DNA from 2 places in the Parajatrophihabitans canadensis genome. Region 2 is predicted to be linked to the other one. Evidence: riboswitches for the same ligand, from Rfam matches in the RefSeq annotation. Region 2 holds a riboswitch; the other holds the start of a gene.

What was found. Region 2 has a riboswitch for cobalamin ahead of cobN (cobaltochelatase subunit CobN). Riboswitches for the same ligand answer to the same signal wherever they lie in the genome.
Region 1: it holds a riboswitch for cobalamin, as region 2 does, so the genes downstream of both, bluB (5,6-dimethylbenzimidazole synthase) here and cobN (cobaltochelatase subunit CobN) in region 2, are expected to answer to the same signal.

Annotation. Positions count from the first base shown of each region.
Region 1 covers NZ_CM132445.1:2,583,110-2,588,922, reverse strand. Annotated here, with positions in the region: gene ACSMXN_RS12595 (NUDIX hydrolase) at 1-413, shown strand, start outside; gene ACSMXN_RS12590 (hypothetical protein) at 429-806, opposite strand; tRNA gene ACSMXN_RS12585 (tRNA-Leu) at 868-955, opposite strand; gene ACSMXN_RS12580 (M20/M25/M40 family metallo-hydrolase) at 1,018-2,382, shown strand; gene ACSMXN_RS12575 (DUF5703 family protein) at 2,428-2,658, opposite strand; gene bluB (5,6-dimethylbenzimidazole synthase) at 2,772-3,410, opposite strand; cobalamin riboswitch at 3,500-3,694, opposite strand; gene ACSMXN_RS12565 (AAA family ATPase) at 3,762-5,633, opposite strand; gene ACSMXN_RS12560 (aldo/keto reductase) at 5,711-5,813, opposite strand, start outside.
Region 2 covers NZ_CM132445.1:2,996,040-3,001,852, reverse strand. Annotated here, with positions in the region: gene cobJ (precorrin-3B C(17)-methyltransferase) at 1-900, opposite strand, end outside; gene ACSMXN_RS14535 (precorrin-8X methylmutase) at 944-1,570, opposite strand; gene ACSMXN_RS14530 (nitrite/sulfite reductase) at 1,567-2,772, opposite strand; cobalamin riboswitch at 2,818-2,983, shown strand; gene cobN (cobaltochelatase subunit CobN) at 3,022-5,813, shown strand, end outside.

The DNA.
Region 1 (5,813 bases), 410 kb from region 2:
AGTCCGGGAGGGTGTTGCTGTGCGATCACCGGTTGTCGGGCCTATGGCTGCCGACGGGTGGACATGTGGAACGAGGAGAAGATCCCGTCGACACAGTGCGACGCGAGGCGATGGAGGAACTTGGGATCGAGGCGCAGTTCGAAGTCGGCTACGGGCCTCGGCCGTTCTTTCTCACGATGACCGACACAGTCGGTCAGCCAGAAGAACGACACACTGACGTCAGCCTGTGGTTCGCACTTTCCGGGTCTCCCGAGCTGCCAATAAAATCCGACGATCGGGAGTTCTTCGGCGTGCGTTGGTGGAGCCGGGCGGAGTTGCTCGCCGCAGATTCTGCCCGTTTCGAGCCGCACCTGCTGCGTGCACTCGATGCCCTTGCATCAATCGTTAGCAGGTATCGATCAGGTCCCTCCTGATCGTGACTCCTATGCTCACTCCGCGCTACGTCCGGCTCGCTTGAGCCCGTCTTGATTCGCCGCTAGAAGGCGGTCTTGTAGGTATCGATCGCTCGCCGACTTGAGCCAGCCCAAGGTGGCGACGAGAACTTCATCTTGAGAGAGCTTCGAAGTATCGAGACGGTGCCAATCCCAGCGATCAGCGAAGCTGCGAAAAACAGCGATGAGTTCGCCCTGATGCCGTATAAATGCCTCAGCCCCAGCACCCTCGAAGCCCTGGACTGGCGAAGCAGCATGAGCCTGCCTTGCTGCGGGAGATGCAGCGCAGGTGTCCAGGCCGGCCTGCTCTTGCCGCAGCACGGTCCAAGGATTGGCTGCCTTTCTCGCAAACTCGAATGAACGTTCGGTGCCCATTTAGACCCCTACTAGCGTGGGTCCTCACTTAAGCAAAAATTCAGGAAAAATACACCGAATGTGGTGTCCGAGGGGGGACTTGAACCCCCACGCCCGATAAAGGGCACTAGCACCTCAAGCTAGCGCGTCTGCCATTCCGCCACCCGGACGAGTGCGAAGCAGAAGTCTAGCCGACGGATTCTGGCGCTTGGAACACTGGTAGGAAGGACTCATGACTTCCGCCGCAGAACCGCGCCTCAGTCCCGGATCAAGCACCGCCACGACGGCTGAAAGCGCTGCGGGGGCCGAGGTCGTATCTCTGCTCTCAGATCTCATCCGGATCAACACCTCGAATCCGACGCACCCTGAACGACCAGCGGCAGAATGGGTGGCCGCTCGGCTCGACGAGGTCGGCATCGAATCGGTCATCCTTGAATCCGAGCCCGGCCGTGCATCAACCATCGCGCGGATCAAGGGGACGGACCCGAATCGTAAGCCGCTGTTGATCCACGGCCATCTCGACGTCGTTCCGGCCGAGAAATCGGAATGGTCGGTTGACCCGTTCGCAGGCGAGGTGAAGGACAACTATGTCTGGGGCCGGGGCGCCGTGGATATGAAGAATATGGACGCGATGACGCTTGCCGTGGTCAGGGATTGGTCGCGGCGAGGCATCCAACCGGACCGCGACATCGTCCTCGCCTTCGTATCGGACGAAGAAGCCGGCGGCCTCAAAGGTGCGCACTGGCTGGTCGACAATCATCCTGACTACTTCGCCGACTGCACCGAAGCGATTAGCGAGGTCGGCGGGTTCTCGGTGACAGTTGGGGGCGACCTGCGTCTATATCTGATCCAAACCGCTGAAAAGGGCATCGGGTGGCTCAAGTTGCGCGCAGAGGGGCGACCGGGGCACGGCTCCATGGTGCACGGTGATAATGCCGTAACGGCTCTCGCGCGCGCGGTCACTCGAATCGGGGAGCACGAGTTTCCCGTCCACCTGACTCCGACTGTTCGCGAGTTTTTGAGTCGAATCGCCACCGTGACCGGGTTGCCGATCGATCCCGACGATCCAGGTTCGGCTTTGCCGCAACTCGGCGGTATGGCGCGGATGATTGGTGCATCCCTCCGCAATACGGCGAACCCGACGATGTTGTCCGCGGGATACAAGGCCAACGTCATTCCGTCTTCGGCGGAGGCGACAATTGATGCGCGTTTCCTGCCTGGCCATGAACCGGAGTTGTTCGAGACGATTGATGCGATCATCGCCTCGGCCGCCACGCCTGGCACCTCGATATCCAGGGAGTTCGTCACCAAGGACATAGCAGTCGAGACCGAGTTCGACGGCGAGATCGTCGATGCCATGGCGGCGGCGTTGAAGGCCGAGGACCCGTCCGCGATCGCGGTGCCTTACCTGATGTCGGGCGGCACGGACGCCAAGTCGTTTTCGCAACTCGGTATCCGAAACTTCGGCTTTTCGCCGTTGCTCTTGCCTGCCGATCTTGACTTTTCGTCACTGTTCCACGGCATCGACGAGCGCGTGCCCGTGGATGCGCTGCAGTTTGGCGTGCGCGTTCTCGATCGGTTCCTGAAAGCGTGCTGAGCCACGTTCGTAGCGGTTGGCAGGCCAGCGCCAGCTGAACCCGGGTTAGGCGATCAGACCCGGCATCGGCAGGGCATCAGCCAAGCGGCGTTTACGTCTGAGCAGGATCTGACGGGAGCCGTCCTCGTATTTGCGGACTCGAGCGAGTTCCCAGCCGCCATATTCGGCGTGTAACGCCAGCCGCACCGCCGCGTTCACCCTCGTGACATCGGAGGGGATGCGCAGCGGTGCGTACTCCCAGTCTGGATCAGAGTCCGCCCTGTTCTCTGTCGGCATCCCGCAATTGTGCCTCTAGATGTCATCGAAATCAGCACCCGGGAGCGGATCTGAGCCCACTTTGCCAAAATATGCGGGGATCGGACCGCGCCGATGCGCGCGGTGGCCGTGCCTCAGATCGTTCCATCAGATCGGATGCCATAGCAGTCGTTGTGGATCGCATCGGCAAGCGGTCGACGAGCACGCCAGCCGTGCCGTTCCAGATCGGGAATGGTGGCGAGCTCAGACACGGGACCCACACACAGCCATGCCACCGGGCGTATTTGCGTCGGAATCTTCAACAGGCGCTGCAGAAATTCCTCCCGGTAAAAGGAGACCCAGCCGAGACCGAGTCCTTCTGCCGTCGCTGCCAGCCACAGGTTCTGAATCGCCAAACAGGTGGAATACAAGCCCGCATCGGCAATTGCGTGCCGTCCCAAGATCGCCGGACCACCCCGTTCAGAGTCGTACGTGACGACGATGCCAACGCTCGAGTCCATGATCCCTTCTATCTTGATTCGGCTGAAGGTTCGCTGCTGCACCGTTGTCAACGACTGCTCGAAAACGCGCTTCTCCTCTGATACATGCGCCTTGAAGGCCCGTCGCAATTCCTGGCTACGGACGATGACGAAATCCCACGGCTGAGTCAGGCCCACGCTCGGCGCTGAGTGCGCTGCCCCCAAGACGCGCCGCAGGCTGTCAGGATCGAGTGGCGCACCCGTGAACTCGGCTCGTACGTCGCGCCGGCGCTCGATCGCGTCATAGACGTCCATAAGTGGGCGCAGCGCAGCTCGCGCTTGTGTTGTGTTGTCAGTCCGTTGTGGCGTCGATGTCATGGCAGGCTCCCGCATCCGGCCGCCGAGGCGGCATTCTGAGCGAGGCCGGTCTTCGGACTTCCGGATCGCTGTCGCGAGATCGCCTTCCCAGGCCGTTGAGCCCAGTGACTGCGCAAAGCGCGTGATCTCTGACTAGCCGGTTACCGCAGCGGGCCCTGTGCCGGAGTCGCACCGGCTTTCCGATTCTCCCCGGACGGGGCACCTCGCAGGTATTGCCAAATGGCACCCTAGCCTTCGAGCTGCGATCACAAAGCTGCGGCCATCATCCTCGCCGTAGCGAAGGCCGGTTCAGCCGAGGAAATCGCGTAAGGCGGTTCGTCGCGGCTTTGATCCGATGTCGTGGACAGCGCGGGCCACCGCTGGCCCCGCGCCATGGACGATTGACAGATGCCGCTGCGCCCGCGTCAGTGCCGTGTACACCAACGGACGGGACAACATCCGGCCACCTTCGGGCGGCAGCACCACGATCACCGCACCGAATTCCGAGCCCTGTGCGCGATGGACAGTGATGGCCCAACCGTGACTGATGTCGGCGAGCACCTTGCCGGTAACCTCGGCCGGCCCGGATCCGAAATCTATCGTCACGACCTTGTCGGCGACCTTGGTCACCACTCCGACCTCGCCATTCGCAAACCCTGTCGGCGTCACCTCGAGGTGGTTGGCGGTGGCGACCACCCGATCTCCCACATCGAATCGACCGAACAGCTGTTTAGACACGGGTGGATTCAGTTTCGCCTTGAGGGCCGCGTTGAGGGCGATCGTGCCGGCGGGACCTTTGTGTACCGGCGTCACGACCTGTATCTGCTCGGTTTTGATACCGAGCGCCCGGGGGATCGAGTCCGTCATGAGCTGTACGACGCGGTGCGCGCATTCGGCAGAGCCACGCGCTGGGACGATGACCACCTCCCGATCTGGCGAATCTACGGCTGGCAGATCACCTTCACGGACTGCGGTGGCCAGGCGCGCGATCGCGCCGCCCGCGTCCTGCCGGTAAAGCGTCGTAAGTTCAACGACAGGGACGACGGCCGAGGCAATCAGGTCAGCGAGCACCTGGCCAGGCCCGATTGACGGTAACTGGGCAGCATCGCCGACGATCATCAGGTGGGTACCGTCCGCGCACGCACGCAGCAGCGCGGCGGCGAGTTCCACATCTAGCATCGAGGCCTCATCAACGACGACAAGATCCTGATCGAGCGGCCAGTCAGGTCCGCGCGAAAAGCCGGCTGAGAAATCGACGATAGCGCTGGTGCCGTCCGTACCCGTTGTCGCACGCGGCTGAACGCCGAGCAGACGGTGAATCGTTGTGGCCTCCGCATCGCAGAGCTCGGCCAGGCGCTTGGCCGCGCGTCCGGTCGGCGCCGCCAGAGCCACCGATTTTCCGATCCGTTCCGCTTCACGGACGACCGTCGCCACAGTGCGGCTCTTTCCCGTTCCCGGGCCACCGGTCAACACGCTGACACCGTGGTCAAGGGCGTTGTCGACGGCAGAGCGCTGGACCGAGTCGAGCGCATCAGGATCAATGACCTCAGACTTTCGCCGCTTGCCGGCACGCGCCTTTCCGATAAGTGCGGCGGTATCAGTAAGTCGATGAATCGCCTCGGCAATCGCGCGTTCGGCCTCGGCATACCGTTTGAGAGCCAGTTGAGAATCGACCACCGAATCTAGGGCCTCGACGACCTCACCGGCGCACGCATCGGCGATGGCTTTAGCCGGATCGGCAACTCGGTGAAGTTCTAGATCCACCGTGACTTGCTCTACCGTGCTGACGGTGTGGCCCTCGCGAGCGGCCTGGCTGAGCGACCAGCCGACGAGCGCGCGTGAGCGTCGGGGATCGCCTTGCAGTACACCGGGAATCGCTGCGCGCCCGAGGGCGTCGGCGTCGGCGACCTCTACTCCGGTGAGCTGGAGCAAGCGCCAGGGGTCATCCTTGAGCAACCGCTCCGCCCCTGGGCCAAAGGTTTCCACCAGCCTTCCAGCCAATCTCGCGGGTAGCCCCGCGGCGAGCAGCAAGGCGACGAGGTCATAGGCCGGCTGGGCAGCGATGAAGGCGGAGAAAAGTCGGCCGGCTCGCAACTTACCGACTCTGGGCAGCGTCGACAGAGCCTCGGCAGTCACATCGTCGGGTGTCCGGATGTCCGCATCGGCGAGCGCGGCTGCCAACGTCGAGCCCAGGCCTTGCCACAATCCGGCTGCACAGAAAGCTGCGAAGACCCGTTCGTCCGTACGGCCCGGCTCGGTCAGCGGAGGTCCTCGGGATAGCCGACGACGGGTGCCGATACATCATCGAGTGCGAGGCGAATCTCGAGCGGGAGCTCGACCGACAGGGATTGGAGCGCCGCG
Region 2 (5,813 bases):
CGGAGTGAGCCAATCTCGGCCGGCAGGCCCGAGCCCCACGACATCGACTCGTCCGATGGGATGCTGATCCGTTTCAGTAGCGGCGGTTTCTGGCTGGGTGGTGTTCGAGACCGCCGCCGACAGATCGACACTGCTGGCAGTGGAATGCACTGTCGGTCCCGACGCGGCGATTGGTCCGGGAACGATGACGATGCCCATGTACGGCACCGAGTCCGGATCTACATCGGCCGCGGGGCCGCTTCGTTCGGCGACAGTCGAGGCTCGTTCGACGTAGATCGCATCGTCAAGTCGTCCGGCTTCGCGCAGTGCAGCCTGGATTCCGGCGAAACCCCGGCTGACCTTCATGATTGCTGCGGCATCAGTCGTTCGGAGCCGCTCGGCAAGAATCTCCGGGGGCAAGGTGCCAGGCAAGACGGTCAGCACCTCGTCGGCTTCGACAAGTGGTGTGCCAGCTGCTGCACTGGCTGCGCTCACTGAGGTGATTCCCGGAACGATGTATGTCTCGAATCGACCTGCCAGTCGTTTGTGCATGTGCATGTATGAGGAAAAGAACAGCGGGTCGCCCTCGGCCAGCAACACCACATCGCGACCGGCTTCGAGATGAGTCGCCAATCGCTGGGCAGCGTCGGTGTAGAAGTCGGCCATCGCGCCGGTGTAGCCGCCAGGATGATCGGTGGTCTCGGTGGTGACGGGGTATGTCAGCTGTTCCTCGATCTGGCCGGCGCGCAGGTACGGTTCGGCTATGCCGCGGGCAATGGATCGGCCGTGTCGTGCTGAATGAAACGCCACGACATCAGCCTGGCCAATCAGGCGAGCGGCCTTGATCGTTACCAGTTCAGGGTCACCGGGCCCCAATCCCACTCCGTAGAGCTTGCCGAATTCGATCATCGGGCTGCCCATTCGCTCCGCTCCGCTTCTCGCTCGCTGGCGCTCGCTACGTCGCTCACTCAGTCTCGCTTGCGATTGCGTTGACGGCGGCGACGGTGATGGCGCTACCACCTCGGCGTCCGTGAACCACGAGATATTCCAGACCGAGCACGTTGCGCTCGAGTGCCTGCTTGGATTCGGCGGCTCCGATGAACCCCACTGGTATGCCGATTACCGCGGCCGGTCTCGGGGCACCGGCCTCGACAAGCTCCAGTAGATGGAACAGGGCAGTCGGTGCGTTGCCGATTGCCACGACCGCGCCGGCCATCCGCTGGCCCCACAGATCCATCGCGGCCGCCGAACGAGTGGTACCAGTGCGCTTGGCCAGTTCGGGGACGGATTGCTCGTCGAGAGTGCAGATGATCTCGTTGTCGGCGGGTAATCGTGATCTCGTTATGCCGCTGGCGACCATTTTCGCATCGCACAGGATGGGTGCTCCGGAGCGCAAGGCCGATCGGGCCGCGCTAACAACACCGGGGGAGTACCCAACGTCGGCGGGCAGATCGACCATTCCACAGGCGTGAATCATCCGTACGACGATGGGTGACAGGTCGGCGGCCACGCCGCTCAAATCAGCTTCCCGGCGAATGGTGGCGAAGGATTGGCGATAGATCTCTGATCCATCGCGGATGTACTCGATCACGAAATTCCGTTTTCCATTCGTCGGTAACCGTTGCCGGTCGCAATTAGATGAACTGCGGTATGTCGGGGGCGACCGCATTGTCGTTCGCAACCGCTCCACCTCACGGTGTATTGCGGTGTGCCCGATCGTTCCAGCTCGGCGATGGCATCCGCGCGCACGTCGGCCAATGCCTTTGCACAACCAGGACGCCCGGCGCAGGTGCTGATGTGATACCAGGGCGAGTCCGTGTCGACGCCAAGTCCGAACTCAGCCGCCGCTTGGGCAACCGAGCCCACGTCGACCAGATCAGGCACGACGACGCTGCGCCACGGGGTGATGCGTAGTCCTCGGCTGCCTGCCTTGCTCGCGAGAAAATGGACCTGCTGGCCGGAGAGCCGACCCAGCGGTGCCAGAACCACCAGGGCCGAACGTCCATCCGGCTGTTCGACAATGCCTGCTGGTTCGGCTGTGCCTGCCGGTACGCCGGCGAACAGCGGTCCGCGCGTGCCGGCCGCGGGCGACGCACCGAACTCAGCGATGAGCCGGTCAGTCACGTGCCGCGCTGAGTCCGGGAGCTCACTGATGCGCCAAGCCTTCGAGTTTGTTGCCTTGCGTTCCTGCAGAAACATCAGTGCGCCGGCCACCAGCGTGTCGGTGACGCCTTCGACCGGCACCTCGCAGCCTCGATCTGCGTGCGGCTGCCAGATTTGAAACCGGCCTGGGGTACTCGCAAACGCAGTGAGGTCCGGCTCGAGGGCGAGGATGTCGCCGCGGCCATCATCGAGGCCGAACAGGAACCGACCCGGCAGTTCGGCCAGCATCGGTTCGGCGCACAGCTTGCGGTCCAGCTCCTGCGCCAGCTCCGCGAGCTCGGTCGTTTGACCAGTGCTCGGGATGTCTGGCCGGTCGATTCCAGCCAACGGCGAAGCGACGATGTTGCGTACGCGCTCATGCGATGGCGACGGGAGCAGCCCCACTGCCGCAATACGCTCACCGAGGTCGAATTCCGCACCTGGAGCGAGGCCACGGAGCTGGATATTGCCCCGGGAGGTCAGTTCGAGTTCGCCATCGCCCAAGTCGGAGGCGGCCGTTGCCAGCACCCGTAGCGCCGCTGCCGTGATCAGCCCACCGGGCAATCGAACCCGGGCCAACCCGCCGTCTGCAGCCACGTGCACAGTGAGCGCGCCTGGGCAGGCATCGCTGCGCAGTCGGGTCTCGGCCATGAGGGGGATCGTACGGCGCGGCCCAATGTGGATGTTTCAGAGCGGCGCGGTGCTGCCCGAGACGGTGTGGGACGCTTGTGGACGAAAGATGCAGCGTCATGTGCAGGAAACCGGTGTGAATCCGGTGCGGTCCCGCCACTGTCACGGAGAGTGAAATAGCCCGAAATCGGGTGCTCCGAAGCCAGGAACTCTCTGTCGCAGCAAAAACTCACCGGGGCGCGGACCTCGCCAGAGCTTGGAGTACTGCCCGTGATTCTGCTGTTGTCGACATCCGATACCGATCTGCTGAGCGCCCGGGAAAGCGGGGCCGACTACCGGCTGGCCAATCCGGCACGAGTCCTGCCGGGCGCACTCGATGAGTTGTTGCAGGGTGCCGAGGTCGTAGTAGTTCGGATTCTCGGTGGTCGGCGAGCCTGGGAGGACGGCCTGGACAGGGTGCTCGCGTCCGGTCTGCCCGTTGTGGTGCTCGGTGGCGAGCAGGCACCTGATGCGGAGCTGATGGAGCTGTCCACGGTTGCCGGTGGTTTGGTGGCCGAGACGCACGTCTACCTCGCCCAGGGCGGCAGCCAGAATCTGGGCCAGCTTTACAACTTTCTGTCGGATGCAGTCTTGCTTACCGGGTTCGGCTTCGAACCTCCCGCGCAGACGCCGACCTGGGGCGCGTTGGAGCGTCCGAATTCTTCGGTCGACGACATCGCCGTCGACCGTCCCGTCGTCGCGGTGCTGTTCTACCGCGCTCACCAGCTGGCTGGAAACACCGGCTTCGTGCATACGCTGTGCGACGCGATCGAGGACGCAGGCGGCCTACCAATGCCGATCTACTGCTCTTCGCTTCGGGTTTCCGAACCAGAGCTCATGCACACACTGGGCAGGGCTGACGCGCTGGTGGTAACGGTCCTCGCCGCGGGCGGTAGCAAGCCCGCCGACGTAGGCGCGGGCGGCTCAGATGAGGACTGGGACGTCGGCGCGCTGGCGGCGCTGGACGTTCCGATCCTGCAAGGGCTTTGTCTGACCTCCTCGCGAGCGGTATGGGAGGACAGCGGCGAGGGGTTGTCTCCCCTCGATGCCGCGACGCAGATCGCCATTCCGGAATTCGACGGCCGGCTGATCACCGTCCCGTTCTCGTTCAAGGAGGTTGGGCCGGACGGGCTGACGTCCTATGTTGCCGATCACGAACGTGCCGCGCGGGTGGCCGGTATCGCCGTGAAGCATGCTCGCCTGCGGCACTTGCCGCCGGCTGAGCGACGAATTGTGCTGATGCTGTCGGCCTATCCCACCAAACATGCGCGCATCGGTAACGCGGTGGGTTTGGATACGCCCGCTTCGGCGGTGGCCTTGCTGGCGGCGATGCGTTCAGCGGGTTATGACATCGGGCCCGAGACCGGCGAGGCGGCGTTGCCGGGCGTCACGGCTGGCGACGGTGATGCCCTGATCCACGCGCTCATCGCTGCTGGCGGCCAGGACGAGAATTGGCTGACTGAAGATCAGCTATCGGGCAACCCGGTTCGGTTGTCCGCGGCGAAGTATCAGGCCTTCTTCAGTACGCTTCCAGCCGATCTGCGGGCGCGGATCGAAGAACACTGGGGTCCGGCCCCGGGTGATCTGTTCGTCGATCGAAGTCAACAGCCCGAGGGTGAGATCGTGCTCGCGGCGCTGCGGGCGGGCAACGTCGTGATCATGGTGCAGCCGCCGCGAGGTTTCGGCGCCAATCCCATCGCGATCTATCACGATCCAGACCTGCCGCCGAGCCATCATTACCTGGCCGCCTATCACTGGCTTGCCAGTGAGTTTGGTGCGGACGCGATGGTGCATGTCGGCAAGCACGGCAATCTTGAGTGGCTACCGGGTAAGAATGCGGGCATGTCGGCGTCCTGCGGACCCGACGCCGCGATCGGGAACCTGCCGTTGGTCTATCCGTTTCTGGTCAACGACCCCGGCGAGGGCACCCAGGCAAAACGTCGGGTGCACGCCACGCTGGTTGACCACCTCGTGCCTCCGATGGCCAGAGCCGAGAGTTATGGCGACATGGCCCGGCTGGAACAACTGCTTGACGAGCACGCCCAGATCGCGGCGATGGATCCTGCGAAGTTGCCGGCGATCCGAGCGCAGATCTGGACCTTGCTTCAGGCGGCTAAACTTGATCACGATCTCGGGCTGACCGACCGGCCGCACGATGCCGAGTTCGACGATCTGTTGCTGCACGTTGATGGTTGGCTCTGCGAGATCAAGGACGCACAGATCCGCGACGGCTTGCATATCCTCGGCGTTGCGCCACAGGGTGAAGCACGGGTCAACCTGGTTCTGGCAATGCTTCGCGCCCGGCAGATGTGGGCAGGTGAGGCGCAAGCGCTGCCGGGCCTGCGAGAGGCCCTCGGCCACACCGAAGGTGCTGAAAGCAGCGAGATCACCGATGCGTTCGAAGCGCAGGCGCGTTCATTGATCCAAGCTATGGACGATCGCGATTGGGCTGTGAGTGGAGAAGAGATCGTCGCGTCGCTGCTGACTGCTCCCAATCCGCAGGTGGCACGCATTCTCGATTTTGCAGCTACCGAGATCATTCCCAGGCTGGCAGCCACGACCGACGAGATCACGAACACGTTGCACGCTCTGGACGGTGGCTACATTCCGGCCGGACCCAGCGGGTCACCGTTGCGCGGCCTGATCAACGTGCTGCCCACCGGTCGCAACTTCTACTCCGTCGACCCGCGAGCTGTTCCGTCGCGGCTGGCGTGGGAGACCGGTCAGGCCCTCGCGGAATCGGTAGTCGCGAGATATCTCGCAGAGACCGGGGAGTACCCGCGATCGGTCGGCCTGTCGGTGTGGGGCACGTCCGCGATGCGGACCTCCGGCGACGATATTGCCGAGGTCTTGGCTTTGCTCGGCGTCCGACCGGTCTGGGACGAAGCCTCTCGGCGCGTGAGTTCGCTCGAGCCGATCAGCTTGACCGAGTTGGGCCGCCCGAGGGTCGATGTCACCGTCAGGATAAGTGGATTCTTCAGGGACGCGTTTCCGCACGTGGTGGCGATGCTCGACGACGCGGT